2 regions of the Sphingomonas sp. Sph1(2015) genome follow, and region 2 is predicted to be linked to the other one. Evidence: predicted binding sites of a transcription regulator. Region 2 holds the regulator's gene; the other holds the start of a gene.

Region 1 (7,326 bases), on a different contig from region 2:
AGGCGGCGTCCTGTGTGCCGTCCGGGTTGGGAATGAAGGGCGGCCCCCAGCGGCGCGTGTCGTCGCCATCGGGGCTTTCGACCTTGACCACCTCCGCGCCGAGATCGGCCAGCACCTGTCCCGCCCAGGGACCGGCGAGGATACGGGCGAGTTCGACGACTTTCAGTCCGGCGAGGGGAGCGGGTTTTGTCATCCTAATTCCTCCCCATCGTCAGATGGGGAGGGGGACCGCGCCCGAAGGCCGTGGTGGAGGGGCCGGGGCATAAGCCCCTCCACCATCGCTGACGCGATGGTCCCCCTCCCCAAGCATAGCTTGGGGAGGAATGGGGACTTGCTCAAAACGCCGCGATCCCGGTGATGGCGCGGCCCAGGATCAGCGCATGGACGTCGTGCGCGCCTTCATAGGTGTTGACCGTTTCCAGGTTCATCAGGTGGCGCATCACCTGATATTCACCCGAAATGCCGTTGCCGCCGTGCATGTCGCGGGCGACACGGGCAACGTCCAGGGCCTTGCCGACATTGTTGCGCTTCACGATCGAGATCATCTCGGGCGCGAACCGGCCTTCGTCCATCAGCCGTCCGACACGAAGCGACGCCTGCAGGCCCAGCGCGATCTCGGTTTCCATGTCGGCCAGCTTCTTCTGGTACAGCTGCGTCGCGGCCAGCGGCCGTCCGAACTGCTTGCGGTCCAGGCCATATTGGCGTGCCGCGTGAAAACAGAATTCCGCCGCCCCCAATGCCCCCCAGCTGATGCCGTAGCGCGCGCGGTTGAGGCAGCCGAACGGCCCCTTCAGTCCCTCGACATGCGGCAGCAGGGCGTCTTCGCCGACCGCCACCTCGTCCATCATCACCATGCCGGTGATCGAGGCGCGCAAGGACAGCTTGTTCTCGATCTTCGGCGCGGACAGGCCCTTCATGCCCTTTTCCAGCACGAAGCCCCGGATCGCGCCACCATGCGCCTCCGACTTGGCCCAGATTACGAAGACGTCGGCGATGGGGGAGTTGGAAATCCAGGTCTTGGCGCCCGACAGCACATAGCCGCCATCGACCTTTTTCGCCGTGGTGCGCATGCCCCCGGGATCGGAACCGGCATCGGGTTCGGTCAGGCCGAAACAGCCGATCCACTCGCCGCTCGCCAGCCTGGGCAGGTAACGGCTCTTCTGTTCGTCGGAGCCGTAGGCATGGATTGGATACATGACCAGGCTGGACTGCACGCTCATCATCGAGCGGTATCCGCTGTCGATCCGCTCCACCTCGCGGGCGATCAGGCCATAGGCGACATAGGATGCGCCCACGCCACCGAACTCTTCGGGGATGGTGGGGCCGAGCAGGCCCAGCTGACCCATCTCGCGGAAGATGTCCGGGTCGGTATGTTCGTTGGCAAAAGCGTCGATGATGCGCGGGGTCAGCCGGTCGTCGGCATAGGCGCGCGCGGTGTCGCGGATCATCCGCTCGTCATCGGTCAGCTGGTCGTCGAGCAGGAACGGGTCCGCCCAGTCGAACTTGCCCATCGGGGACATTGGTTTCTCTCCTTATGTCCCCGCTTCTCGGGAAGGCCGGGGGTTTTGTCCACCCCCGGTGCCTATTCCTCCGCTGCAAGGGGAGGGGAACCATGCGCAGCATGGTGGAGGGGTGTCACCCGTGGTGAGGGCAGGAAACCTCGCCGACCGGGGGCCACCCCTCCGTCAGGCCTGCGGCCTGCCACCTCCCCTGCAAGGGGAGGAAAGACCGGCTTACAGCTTGAAGCTGAGCGTTGCGCGCAGGTCGCGACCGGCCAAAGGCGCGAAGTCCTTCAGGACGCTGGCATGGCGGCGCGCATCCACGTCGAAGATGTTGTTCGCCGACAGGGTCAGTGTCGTCGGATTGACCGCGCCCCAGGGCTTCAACTGGACCGAGGCGTTGACCAGCGTGAAGCCGTCGGTCGGCGTTTCCAGGCCCAGCACGCGGGTCTGTTTGAAGCTGCGCTCTACCTCGACGCGCGCATTCACGCTCTCAGAGTGCGCTTCCAGCCCGCCGAGCAGGCGCAGCGGCGGGATGCGCGGGGCGGGGCCGGTGCCGATGATCTGGGCATGGACATAATCGCCCAGCAGGTCGGCATTGATCGCATATTGGCCGATCGTGGCGAGGCGCAGCGAGCCCTCCGCCTCGATGCCGTAATAGCGGGCATCGGCCTGGGTATAGGCGAAGCAGGGCAGGTCGACCTCGCGGCCCGAGGGCGCGGCGGCGGCTTCGCACGGACGCTGCTGGACCAAGGCGTCGTAGATATAGTTGGAGAAGCGGTTGTAATAGGCCGAGGCGTCGAAGCTATAGCCTTCGCCATGCCCGTGGACGGTCGCCTCGATACCCCAGCTCGACTCCTTCTTGAAGTCCGGATTGCCCAGTTCATAAGCTTCGGTCCCGGCATGGGGGCCGTTGGCGAACAGCTCCTCGGCGGACGGCGCGCGCTCGGTGCGCGACAGATTCAGGCCCGCCCGCCAGTCGGGCGCGAAGCCGTAGCTGGCGCCGATCGAGCCTGAAAAGGCGTCGAAGCTGCGCTGGCCCCGGAAGAAGCGGTCGTCGCTGACGGCCGTGCGCGCAGTCAGCGAGGTGTGCTCGTAGCGCGCACCCGCCTCCATCTTGAAGGCGCCGCGATCCAGCTGTTGCAGGGTGAACAGGCCGACCTGCGCGGTGTTGTTGCGCGGCAGGAACGCCTCCTCGCCGCGCACATCGAAGTCGCGGTTGAAGAACTGGACGCCGGACGCGCCCTGCCAGCCGTTCCGCTTGGTCTGGACCAGTTCCAGGCGGCTCTCGATACCCTTGTTGTAAAAGGCGGTGCCGACCTCGCCACTCTCCTCCAGCTCGAAATGGCGATATTCGGCAGCACCGGCGCGCAGGCGGATGCGGTCGAGGAATCCGCCGCCCGTCTCGATCTCGCCGCGCAGGTCGAGGCGGTTCTGGACCAGGCTGAGGCGCGGGGCTTCGGGTTCCTCGCCCCCCGGCGTCAGGGTGTAGCGGACCGGCACGCCGTACAGGCTGTCATAATGGCTGTAGGCGATGCCCAGCGAGCCGGTGTCGGTGATCAGCGACCCGCCGACACCCGCCGTCCAGGTCTCGCTGGCGGTGTTGGGCAGGCGACCGCGAAGGTTCGCGACCCGGCCGAAGTCGAGCGGATCGTTGGGGGCCTGCGCCGCCGACGCCTGCGCCTCGGCACGGGCGCGGGGGGACAGGACATAGCCGCCGATCTTCAGGTCGTCGGTCTTCAGGTACGAGCCATCGGCGTGCAGCACGAACTGCTTGCCGACCGCGACATCCGTCGCGCCCGCCACCGAACGCTCGGTCGCGGCCGAGCCATAGGTCGCCATGCCCGACAGGCGATAACCCTTTTCCGGCACCGAGCGCGGGATGCGCGTGTCGATGACGTTGACCACGCCGCCCACCGCCGACGATCCGAACAGCAGCGCCGAGGGACCGCGCAGCACCTCGACCCGCTCGGCGAGCAGCGGGTTGATGACGACGGCATGGTCGACGCTGGTGTTCGACACGTCGATCGAACCGATGCCATCGGTCAGCACGCGGATACGCTCGCCCTGGAAACCGCGCAGCACGGGGCGTGAGGCGTTGGGGCCGAACGAGGTCGCCGACACGCCCGGCTGGCGCGCCAGCGTCTCGCCGATGGTCGGGCGGATCGAGCGTTCCAGTTCCGCGCCGGTGACGATCGAAGTGCCCGACAGCACATCGGCCTCCGACTGCTGGACCGGCGCGGTCACGACGATCTCGCGGCCGCGATTGGCCGCCGTGGCGTTGGTGGTCTGCGCGGCGGCGGGAGCGGCCAGCAGGCTGGCAAGCGCGGTGACGGACAGGCCGGACAGGAGAACGGGCTTGAACAAGGGACGGCTCCGATTTGTGATGCCTTGCCGACTACAGTCTTGTTACAACATATCAAGGAAAAATTCATGCGCCTGTCATCCGTTCGCCGCGTCCAGGCATAGCAGGACGCGCAACCCGCGCGGTTCCGTCTCCACCGCGATGTCGGCGATCAGGTCGCGGCCGAGCGGAATGTCCGCTTCGGGCAGGGCAGCCAGCCAGCGGGTCAGGGCGGGGCCGGGCATGGCGTCGAGCGTCAGGACGATCACCGATCCGCTGAACGTCACCGAACACCAGGGTTCGACCATGGCGACCGTCAACCGCACCGCGCATCCGGCGCGCGCCGCATGGGCGACCAGCGTGCGGGCCAGCCGTTCGCCACGATCGGCGGGGCGGCGGCTGGAGGTGGTGCGCGGCGACGGGGCGCGCTCGATCCGGGCATGAACGGTCATGCGGTCTGTCCCTTGATGAAGGCGGTGACGCGCGCGATCATCTCAGGCCCCGGCTCGCGTCCCTTGCGCAGGTCGCTGACCAGCCGGGGATCATTGACCGCCAGCCGCCCGAACTTCGTCTCGGGCATGAGGCTGGCCTTCAGATAGCGGTCGATCACTCCCAACAATTCCATGGACATTCTCCCAAAGTCCGATTCTTGTTCCGATGTTCATGATCTGTTCTGATTTCCAACTTGTCTAGGAAAATTCCTATGCCTATATTCGGGAGCATGGCAGGCATGGACATCAGGACGACATTACAGGCGCTTGCGGCGGATGCCGGGGTCAGCCTGGCGGCCTTGTCGCGGATGATCGGCCGCAACGACGCCTATCTCCAGCAGTTCGTGCAGCGCGGCAGCCCACGTGTGCTGGCGGAAGCCGACCGGCGGCAGCTGGCGGAGTTTTTCGGGGTGGCCGAGGCGCGGCTGGGCGCGCTGCCCGAAACCGGACCGATGCTGGTCCCCCGGCTGGCGGTCGCGGCGTCGGCGGGGCCGGGGGCGACGGTCGATGACGAGGTGATGATCGGTGTCGAGGCGATCGATCGCGGGTTGGCGAGGCGGCTGGGGCTCAGCGACGGGGCGGCTTCGGTGATCCGGGTGCGGGGGGATTCGATGGCGCCGGGGCTGCTCGACGGCGATCATCTGGTGGTCGATCAGCGCGACGTCCGGCCCAATGCGCGCGGCGGGCTTTACGTGATCCGGGTCGGCGAAGTGCTGATGGTCAAGCGGGTGCGGCTGGCGGCAGGGGGGCTGGTCGCGACCAGCGACAACCCCGCCGCGCCGCCGGTGCCGGACGGTCCGATCGCGGTGATCGGTCGCGTCGTCTGGCAGATGCGGCTGCCGAGCTGATCCTCCCCGCTCGCGGGGAGGGGGACCGTCGCGTCAGCGACGGTGGAGGGGGATTGCGACGAGGGACGACCTTTGTGGAAGCCCCCCCTCCGTCAGGCCTTCGGCCTGCCACCTCCCCGAACCGGGGAGGATTATGATTTACCTACCCCACCACCAGATCAGCAGCGCCACGACGATCCCGATCGCCAGACCGATCAATACCCCCATGGTGACCTCGCCGGTCGCCAGCCCCGCGACGATCCCGCCGACCACGCCCAACGCGATGAAGATGCCCCCGGCATGAGCGGAAGACTGGGGAGGGCGCGGTATTTGCGGGTCGTTCATGGCGCCATTCCTGCCATGCGCGGGGGCACGAAACCAGCCATCCATGGTCGAAATCGGGTTAACCATTTCAGGGGGTGGTTAAATTCATAACCCGCGCCTAGGGGTGCCCTCCGAAGTTTCACGGCGCGGTTCCGGGGGGAGATTCCATGCGCGATTTTCGCGACGCTTATGTCGCGCCATTCCTGACCGGTCGAGATGTGGCGGACGCCGCCGAGATGATGGAAACCTTTGGCCTGGCGGCGAGCGGCGAAGCCGCTGCCCGCGCCGATCGCAGCCGCGACCAGGGCAATCACATCCATTTCTGTCGCTGGCGCCAGATCGAGCGGCTGATCGACCTGCTGTCCTGCCAGGAGGCGGTCGGCACCGTTCACTAGGTGTCTGGTCGCGACATGTGGTCGATCCGGCCGATGGTGACGACCATGACTTCGGCCTTCACGGCGTCGTTTCCCCCGTCGACCGGCCGGCCTCCGGTCAGAAGCGAAAGCGCAATTCCGCCAGCATGGTCCGGGGTTCGCCCGGGAAGCTGCCGCTTTGCAGCGAGAAGCCGGAGGCGGCATAGCGTCTGTCGAACAGGTTATCAACGCGCAGCATCAGCTCCATGATGCCCAGCGACTTGGTGATCGAGGCATCGAAGATCGTATAGGGCTGTACCGCCTGGCCCGACAGGCTGATCCGGCTCGACAGATATTCGCCACCAAAGCCGATCGCGGTGCCGATCGGGGCGAACTGATAACGGGTCCAGAAGCCGAGCTGGTGCTGCGGCGCATTGGCGAAGCGGTTGCCGACCGCATTGGTCAGCGACTGGCCCGCAACGGTGCCGGTGATCCGGGTGTCGTTATAGGCGTAATTGGCCATCAGCGCCCAGCTGGGCGTGATGTCGGTCGCCAGGTCGATCTCGATCCCCTTGCTCGTCACCTGGCCGATGGGGCGCAGCTGATCCTGCCCGTTGACGGGCGCCAGGCTGGGATCGACCTGAAGCATGTTGCGGCGGACGATCCGATAGACCGCCGCATTGGCCTGGAGCCGCCCGCCCAGCAGCACCGACTTGACGCCGCCTTCGACCTGCCCGCCCGTGACCGGCGCGAAGGGGCCGCCCGCATCGGGATTCTGGTTGGCGGCGCTTTGCGGCTCGAAACTGCCCGACCAGCTGGCGTAGAGCGACACGTCCTTGCGCGGCTTGACGATCGCCCCGGCGCGATAGGTGAAGCGGCCGTCGCTGTAGGACGGGTTCGCGGTCACCCGCCCGGCGGTGGTGGTGGTCACCGCGTCGTCGAACTGGTCGTAACGGACACCGCCGACCAGCAGCAGCGCGTCGGTGACGCTGACCTGATCCTGAAGATAGGCGCCCTTGCGCCGGGTGCGGGTATCCGTCTTGGCGAAGGGCAGGGCGGCGGCGCGGGCCACGTCGCGGCCGGTCGCGGTATAGACCGGCTTGCCGAGGCTCAGCGGCGTGACGCCCGAGCGCAGGATGCGCGAGTTGAGGATGCTGGTTTCGTCATACCAGTCGGCACCCGCCTGGAATTTGTGGACCATGCCGAACAGCGGCACTTTTGCGGTTGCGTTGGCCATGAAGGACAGGCCGTCGACGTCGCGGATCTGGTCGCGGAACTCGCGCGCGATCAGGTCGGAGCTGCCGCTCACGAAGCCGCGGGCCTCGTGATATTGCTGGGTTTCCGTCGCCTTGAAATAGCGCGCGCCCGCGTCGAAAGTGATCGCGTCGCCGATCTCGGTGGCGTAGCGCGCCTGATAGGCCTGCGACTTCAGATGGAGGAAGTCGGTGGGTTCATTGGCGTTCCAGCGGATATCGCCCAGGAAATTGC
Region 2 (7,326 bases):
ACGGTTTTAGCCCCTCCCCTTCAGGGGAGGGGTTGGGGTATCGCCATGGGCGTTTCGCTTGCGGAAGCGCCCCACCCCCGGCCCCTCCCCTGAAGGGGAGGGGTGAGCAGAGTTGATCGTTTTCGACTCTGGGCGTGGCCTTCGACTTCGCTCAGGCTGAACGGAGGTGAGGGCCAGGGATGATTTCAGACGCACGTTTTGCGATCAAGGATTGCGGGCAGGCAATTCGCCCTTATTCCCCGTCGCCCGCAGGCGGCGTCGCCTCGGCGCGGCGCGCACGGCGGTCGGCCTGATATTGCTGGTTCCACAGGATGCTGCATCCGCTCTGGCCGCCCGTGCCCACCGGCGAGCAGGTGTCCGGGATACCGCCCGCGACGCGACCGACCTGATCCATGGTCGCGGCGCGGTTGACCCAGCTCTGGTTCTGCGCCGGGATCGGCTTGTCGTCACGCAGGGCCTTGGGAATCCGATAGGGTTCGTCGTCCCGGCCGCAGACCACGACCTCCTCCGCCGTGCTCTCGGGGCATTTCTGGTCGCCGGTCAGCGTGACGTTGCGCACCCGCTTGGGCGGCTGCCCGGTGCTGGCCTGCGCCTGGTCCGAGGTCGCCGCTTGCTGGGCAAAAGCCGTCGCCGGGGTCAGCAACAGGGCGGCAATCAGGGCGGCTCGAACCATGGTGACGAAAACTCCTTATCGCCTGATAACGTCGGACGCCCTTCATGGCTCCATGCTGAACGAAGCCCGGTAAAGGCCGATTTCCGGCGGAATTGCGGCGTTATGTCGCATGATCGGACATTGCGCCACCGTCGCGGCGATCGCACCGCCTGGCATGGGCGATGTGAACGGGGCGTTGCACCGCCCGCGCGATCGGCTATGGCGGTGCCATGATCCTGGTCGTCGACAATTACGACAGCTTCACCTGGAACCTCGTCCATTATCTTCAGGAATTGGGCAGCGAGGTAGAGGTGGTCCGCAACGACGCGATCTCGGCGGGCCAAGCGCTCTCGTCGGGGGCGCAAGCCTTTCTCATCTCCCCCGGCCCCTGCACGCCGACCGAGGCGGGCGTCAGCCTGGACCTGGTCGCCGCCGCCGCCGACGCGGGCCGCCCGTTGCTGGGCGTGTGCCTGGGCCATCAGGCGATCGGCCAGCATTTCGGCGGCCTGGTCGAGCGTGGCGGCCTGATGCACGGCAAGACCTCGCCGGTGCTGCATGACGGCACCGGGTTGTTCCGGGGCCTGCCCTCGCCGTTCACCGCGACGCGCTATCATTCGCTGATCGTCAACGATGTGCCCGACAGCCTGGTCGTCAATGCGCGCGCCGAGGACGGGACGGTGATGGGCTTCCGCCATGCGACGCTGCCCATCCACGGCGTCCAGTTCCACCCCGAGAGCATCGCCACCGAATATGGCCATGCCATGCTCGCCAATTTCCTGCGCGAAGCGGGCGTGGCGCATGAACTGCCCGAGCGGCTGCGCCCGCCGGTCGAGAACGCCGCGTGACGACTGTCGCGCTTCTGCCAGATGCCGCCAGCCCGCTGTCGCGCGAGACGGCGGCCGCGGCATTTGCCGACATATTGGACGGTCGCGCCGAGGATGCGGCGATCGCCGCCTTCCTGATCAGCCTGACCGAGCGCGGTGAAACCTCGATCGAAATCGCCGAGGCCGCCCGGGCGATGCGTCAGCGGTTGATCCCGATCGAAGCACCCAAGGGGACCGTCGATGTCTGCGGGACCGGGGGCGATGGCCATCATACCCTCAACGTCTCCACCGCCGTGTCGCTGGTCGTGGCGGCGCTGGGCGTGCCGGTCGCCAAGCATGGCAACCGCGCCGCTTCGTCCAAGGCGGGTGCGGCCGATACGCTGGAAGTGCTCGGCCTCGACATGGAACGCGCTGGGGCGGTGGCGCAGGCCAGTCTCAACGATATCGGCATCGCCTTCCTGTTCGCCGCCAACCATCATCCGGCCATGGCGCGGATCACCCCGATCCGGCGTGCGATCGGGCGGCGGACGATCTTCAACCTGATGGGTCCGCTCGCCAATCCGGCGCATGTCGGGCGCCAGCTGATCGGCATCGCGCGGCCCGACTATGCGACCGTCTATGCCGAGGCGCTGGAGCAGCTGGGGGCCGAGACTGCGCTGGTCGTCTCGGGCGAGGAAGGGCTGGACGAGCTGTCCGGCGCAGGCCCCAGCATCGCGGTTTCGGTCGGCGACATTGCCGCGCCCGCCACCATCACGCCTGAGGATGCGGGCCTGCCCCGCCATCCCATCACCGCCATTCGTGGCGGCGACGCGCGGCACAATGCCGAGGCGCTTCGCCGCCTTCTCGCCGGCGAGCCGGGCGCGTATCGCGACGCGGTTCTCCTCAACGCCGCCGCCGCGCTGCTGGTCGCCGGGCATAGCACCGACCTTCGCCAAGGCGCGGTCGCCGCCGCCCGCGCCATCGATACCGGCGAGGCCGCGGCGCTTCTCGATCGATGGATTGCTTACCGATGACGATGCTCGACCGCATCCTGGAAACCAAGCGCGCCGATGTCGCCGCGCGCAAGGCGACCATGTCCCATGCCGACCTCGACGCCAAGATCGCGACCGTCTCTGCGCCGCGCGGGTTCCGTGCCGCGCTGGACGCCAAGACCGGCCATGCGCTGATCGCCGAGGTGAAGAAGGCCAGCCCCTCCAAGGGGCTGATCCGCGCCGATTTCGATCCCCCCGCCCATGCCCGCGCCTATGAAGCGGGGGGCGCGGCCTGCCTGTCGGTGCTGACCGACGAGCGATGGTTCCAGGGGGCCGATGTGTTCCTGGAACAGGCCCGCGCAGCCGTGTCGATCCCGGTTCTGCGCAAGGATTTCATGGTCGATCCCTGGCAGGTACATGAATCGCGCGCGCTGGGAGCAGACGCGATCCTCATCATCGTAGCGGCCCTGGACGACACCCAGATGCAGGAGATCGAGGCCGCGGCGATCGAGTGCGGCATGGACGCGCTGGTCGAGGTCCACGACGCCGCCGAGATGGAGCGGGCAGCCCGGCTGAAATCCCGGCTGATCGGGGTGAACAACCGCGATCTCAGGGATTTCACCGTCGATTTTCAGCGCACCTATGAGCTGGTCGCCCATGCCCCCGCCGGCAGCACCTTCGTGGCCGAGAGCGGCCTGACCAGCCGTGAGGATCTGGACGCGATGGCCGCGCACGGCATCCGCTGCTTCCTCGTCGGCGAAGCGCTGATGCGCCAGCAGGATGTCGAGGCGGCGACCCGCGCGCTGATCGGATGAGCGGCCTCACCCATCTCGACGAAGAGGGTTCGGCCCGCATGGTCGATGTCGGGGCCAAGATGGTCACGGCGCGCCAGGCGGTGGCGCAAGGTCGCATCACCATGAGCCGCGACGCCGCCGCCGCGATCCGCGCGGGCAGTGTCCAGAAGGGCGATGTGCTGGCGGTCGCGCGGGTGGCGGGCATCATGGCCGCCAAGAAGACCAGCGACCTCATCCCGCTTTGCCACCCCCTGCCGCTGAGCAAGGTGGAGATCGACCTGGCGCTGGACGAAGCAGGCGTGACCGCCACCGCCACCGCCGCCACGGCGGGCCAGACCGGCGTCGAGATGGAGGCGCTGACCGCCGTATCGGTGACGCTGCTGACCGTCTATGACATGGCAAAGGCACTCGATAAGCGCATGGTGATCGGTGATATTCGCCTGATCGCCAAGACGGGCGGCAAGTCGGGCGACTGGCACGCCTGACGCTTCCGATACGCGGAACGGACGCTGCCCGAAAGCGTCCTAGGGCCAAAAGGAGCGACCGTCATTCTTCTCCCCGTCCTAGAAGCCCAGGCCCGGCTGCTCGCCCTGGGCAGCACGCGCCCCGTCGTCGAACTGCCCTTGCGCGAAGCCGCCGGGCGCTGGGCCGCCCGAGACGTGACCGCACGGCGGACCCAGCCAGCGCACGACCTGTCGGCGATGGACGGCTATGCGATCCGTTTCGAGGATATGCCGGGGCCGTGGACGGTCATCGGCGAAAGCGCGGCGGGGCGGCCCTTTGCCGGTTCGGTAGACTGCGGACAGGCGACGCGCATCTTTACCGGGGCGGCCCTGCCGGACGGTGCCGACACCGTTCTCGTCCAGGAGGAAGCGACACGTGACGGCGCAACCCTGACGCTGGCAGGTGAAGGCCCCGCCCATCAGGGTCGCAATGTCCGGCGGCGCGGATTGGACTTTTCCGAAGGTGCCACGCTGGTCGCCGCCGGGCAGCGATTGACCCCTGCGCGGATCGCGGTGGCCGCGACCGGCGGTCACGCCACCCTGCCAGTCCGACCGGCCGTCCGGGTCGCGATTGCCGCGACCGGCGACGAACTGGTCCCGCCCGGCAGCACTGATCCCACCGCCCTGCCCGAATCCAACGGCGTGATGCTGGCGGCGATGCTTGCCGACCTGCCGGTCGAGATCATCGACCTGGGCATCCTGCCCGACAATCTCGAACGCCTGCGCGACGCCTTTGCCTCGGTCGAGGCCGATCTGCTGGTCACGACCGGCGGCGCCTCGGTCGGCGATCATGACCTGGTACAGCCCGCACTGAAGGCGGCCGGGGGCAGCGTCGATTTCTGGCGCATCGCGCTTCGCCCCGGCAAGCCGATGATGGCCGGGCGACTGGGCGATACGGTGGTGCTCAGCCTGCCGGGCAATCCCGTCTCGGCCTTCGTCACCGCGACGCTGTTCGTCCGGCCGCTGATTTCGCATCTGGCGGGCGCCGCCGATCCCCTGCCCAAGCCCATTCCCGCCGTGCTGGGCGAGGATTTGCCCGCCAATGGTCCGCGCATCGACTATCTGCGCGCCGCGATGCTCGACGGGCGGGTCCATGCGGCGGCCATTCAGGACAGCTCGATGCTGCTGACCCTGGCGCGGTCGACCTGCCTGATCATCCGCCCGCCCCATGCCCCCGCCGCCGCCATGGGCGACTCGGCGGAAATCCTGATGCTCGCTTGACGCAAGCCAAAACGTTCCATATAAGTTCCGCGTCTGTTCTGGACGGAGGATCGCGATGCTCACCGCAAAGCAGCATGAGCTTGTCTGCTTCATCAACGACCGTTTGAAGGAAACCGGCGTCTCGCCGTCCTTTGAGGAGATGAAGGAGGCGCTGGACCTCAAGTCCAAATCGGGTGTCCACCGCCTGATCTCCGCGCTGGAGGAACGCCACTTCATTCGCCGCCTGCCCAATCGCGCCCGTGCGCTGGAGGTGCTGCGGATGCCCGACCGGCCCGAGAAGCCTGCCGCGGCGGAACCCGCGTCTGGCAACATTCGCACGCCTGCCGCGCGTCCGGCGATCGAACCCGCCAATGACGTGGTCGAAATCCCGCTGCACGGCCGGATCGCCGCCGGTTTGCCGATCGAAGCGTTCGAAGACAGCGCAATGCTGGCCGTGCCCGCCGCGCTGCTGGGCTCGGGCGAGCATTATGCGCTGGAAGTATCCGGCGATTCGATGGTCGAGGCGGGTATCCTGGACGGCGACTATGCGCTGATCCGCCGCACCGATGTCGCGCGCGACGGACAGATCGTGGTCGCGCTGATCGATGATAGCGAAGCGACGCTGAAATATTTCCGGCGGGAGGGCTCGATGGTCCGCCTCGACCCCGCCAACCGGGCCTATGATCCGCAGCGTTACGCGCCCGCGCAGGTCCGGGTGCAGGGTAAGTTATCGGGCATCTTGCGCCGCTACGAATAAGGGCAGCGGAAAACCCTGCCGGACCGCTCGGCCATGGCAAATGGGGCCGGTCGGCGTCGGGCGCCCTTATCCGGTTCCGGACAGCGAACGCCTCCGCCCGCGAAGACGGTTTGAACGCTGTCCAGTACATCGCACCTGGTTGACGAAGAGGCCTATAGCCCTCCGCCTTGTCCGGCGATCGACCATGGATGTCGATCGCCGGGTTGGCGCACCACCCCCACCATGGGGGGATCGAGCCGGATGGATATCCCGCCAGTCCGCTTGAAGACAGTGCTGTCCAGTTTCAACCAGCGCGGCCGGCACGCATCGGGCAGGCGACGGTCGGCGATGATGATGTCCATCTGGCCACAAAGCGCGACCAGTTCTGTCCATGGCACCGGATAGCCACTGCGCGTCGCGGCGATCCGCCAGCGCCGTCCGCCCTGCTCCAGAACGGTCACGCACATATCCCGCCCGCAACGCGCCGCCGGTTGATCGGCCAGCGCCATCGGCTGGGCATCGGTGCCGCTCAGTTCGGACAGGGTGGTCCGCATATAATCCCCCGCCCGGTCACGCAGCAGCGCCATGCCCTGCCCCATCGCGATCCCGGCATGGCGCCCGTCACCGGTCACGATGAGGTCGGGCGCAGGGGCGGCGAGCATGACCGATAGCCCGGCCATCAATGCGGGCGTCCCGAGCCATCGCCACCGGGTCCGCCAAAGAGCGATCCATAGTCCCCCCACGACCGCCAGCCCGAACGCCCATCCCGACGCCACGGGCAAGGCGACCACCGATCCCGGGATGGCGGACACGGCATGAGCCAGCTTCAGCAACAGACCCAGGGCCTGTCCCAGCAACCACCAGACAGGACCACCCAACCCCATGGGCTCCAGCAACAAGGCGACCATCTCCAGCGGCATGGCGATGAAGGTCGTCCAGGGAATGGCGACGATATTGGCCAGCGCGCCGTAAAGCCCCGCCTTGTGGAAATGATGGATGGCGATCGGCATCAGCGCCGCCTCGACCACCAATCCGGTCAGCAGCAACGCGCCCAGATGTCGCAGGGCCGCCCAGCGCCAATCGGGATGCGGCCCCAGCCCGCGGCGGATCGCGGAATGCTCGTGCAGCGCGACAATGGCGGTGATCGCCGCGAAGGACAGTTGGAAACTGGCACCCACCAACGCCTCGGGCCGGAAGATCAGCACGATCAGCGCCCCCGCCGCAACGAGGCGCAACGTCATCGCCTCCCGCCCCATGGCCAGGGCGGCAAGGACCAGCATCGCCGCGACACAGGACCGTATCGTCGGAACCTCCGATCCGGTCAGCCACGTATATCCGACGGCGGCAACCGCCCCCGCCGCCGCGCCGATCAGCGGCAGTCGGACCCGCAACGCCAGCCATGGCCAGAGCGCCAGCAATCTGATCGTCAGCACCATCACGATCCCGACGACCGCCGTGATGTGAAGGCCGCTGACCGACAGCAGATGCGCCAGCCCCGCGCGCCGCATCGCCTCCGCATCGTCCTGCGCGATCGCGCCGACATCGCCCGTCGCCAGCGCCGCCGCGATCCCGCCCGCGCTGCCCGGAACCTGCGCCGTGATCCGCTGCGACAGGCGCTGGCGCAAACCGGGGCCTTGATCGGCCAA

The links. Region 2 encodes LexA, which represses DNA repair genes until DNA is damaged. Its sites were predicted from a motif close to GTTCCNCNCTTGTTCT; they were not measured.
Region 1: a site for LexA is predicted at 4,484-4,499, ahead of BSZ14_RS01610 (S24 family peptidase). Genes of this name have one in related genera too.

The regions. Positions count from the first base shown of each region.
Region 1 covers NZ_MQUI01000002.1:142,593-149,918, reverse strand. Annotated here, with positions in the region: gene BSZ14_RS01635 (CaiB/BaiF CoA transferase family protein) at 1-193, opposite strand, end outside; gene BSZ14_RS01630 (acyl-CoA dehydrogenase) at 336-1,520, opposite strand; gene BSZ14_RS01625 (TonB-dependent receptor) at 1,734-3,866, opposite strand; gene BSZ14_RS01620 (hypothetical protein) at 3,942-4,295, opposite strand; gene BSZ14_RS19820 (hypothetical protein) at 4,292-4,468, opposite strand; gene BSZ14_RS01610 (S24 family peptidase) at 4,574-5,182, shown strand; gene BSZ14_RS01605 (hypothetical protein) at 5,321-5,506, opposite strand; gene BSZ14_RS01600 (hypothetical protein) at 5,653-5,880, shown strand; gene BSZ14_RS01595 (TonB-dependent siderophore receptor) at 5,978-7,326, opposite strand, start outside.
Region 2 covers NZ_MQUI01000001.1:25,535-32,860, forward strand. Annotated here, with positions in the region: gene BSZ14_RS00125 (hypothetical protein) at 233-673, opposite strand; gene BSZ14_RS00130 (anthranilate synthase component II) at 883-1,497, shown strand; gene trpD (anthranilate phosphoribosyltransferase) at 1,494-2,489, shown strand; gene trpC (indole-3-glycerol phosphate synthase TrpC) at 2,486-3,262, shown strand; gene moaC (cyclic pyranopterin monophosphate synthase MoaC) at 3,259-3,726, shown strand; gene BSZ14_RS00150 (molybdopterin molybdotransferase MoeA) at 3,790-4,965, shown strand; gene lexA (transcriptional repressor LexA) at 5,021-5,701, shown strand; gene BSZ14_RS00160 (ComEC/Rec2 family competence protein) at 5,854-7,326, opposite strand, start outside.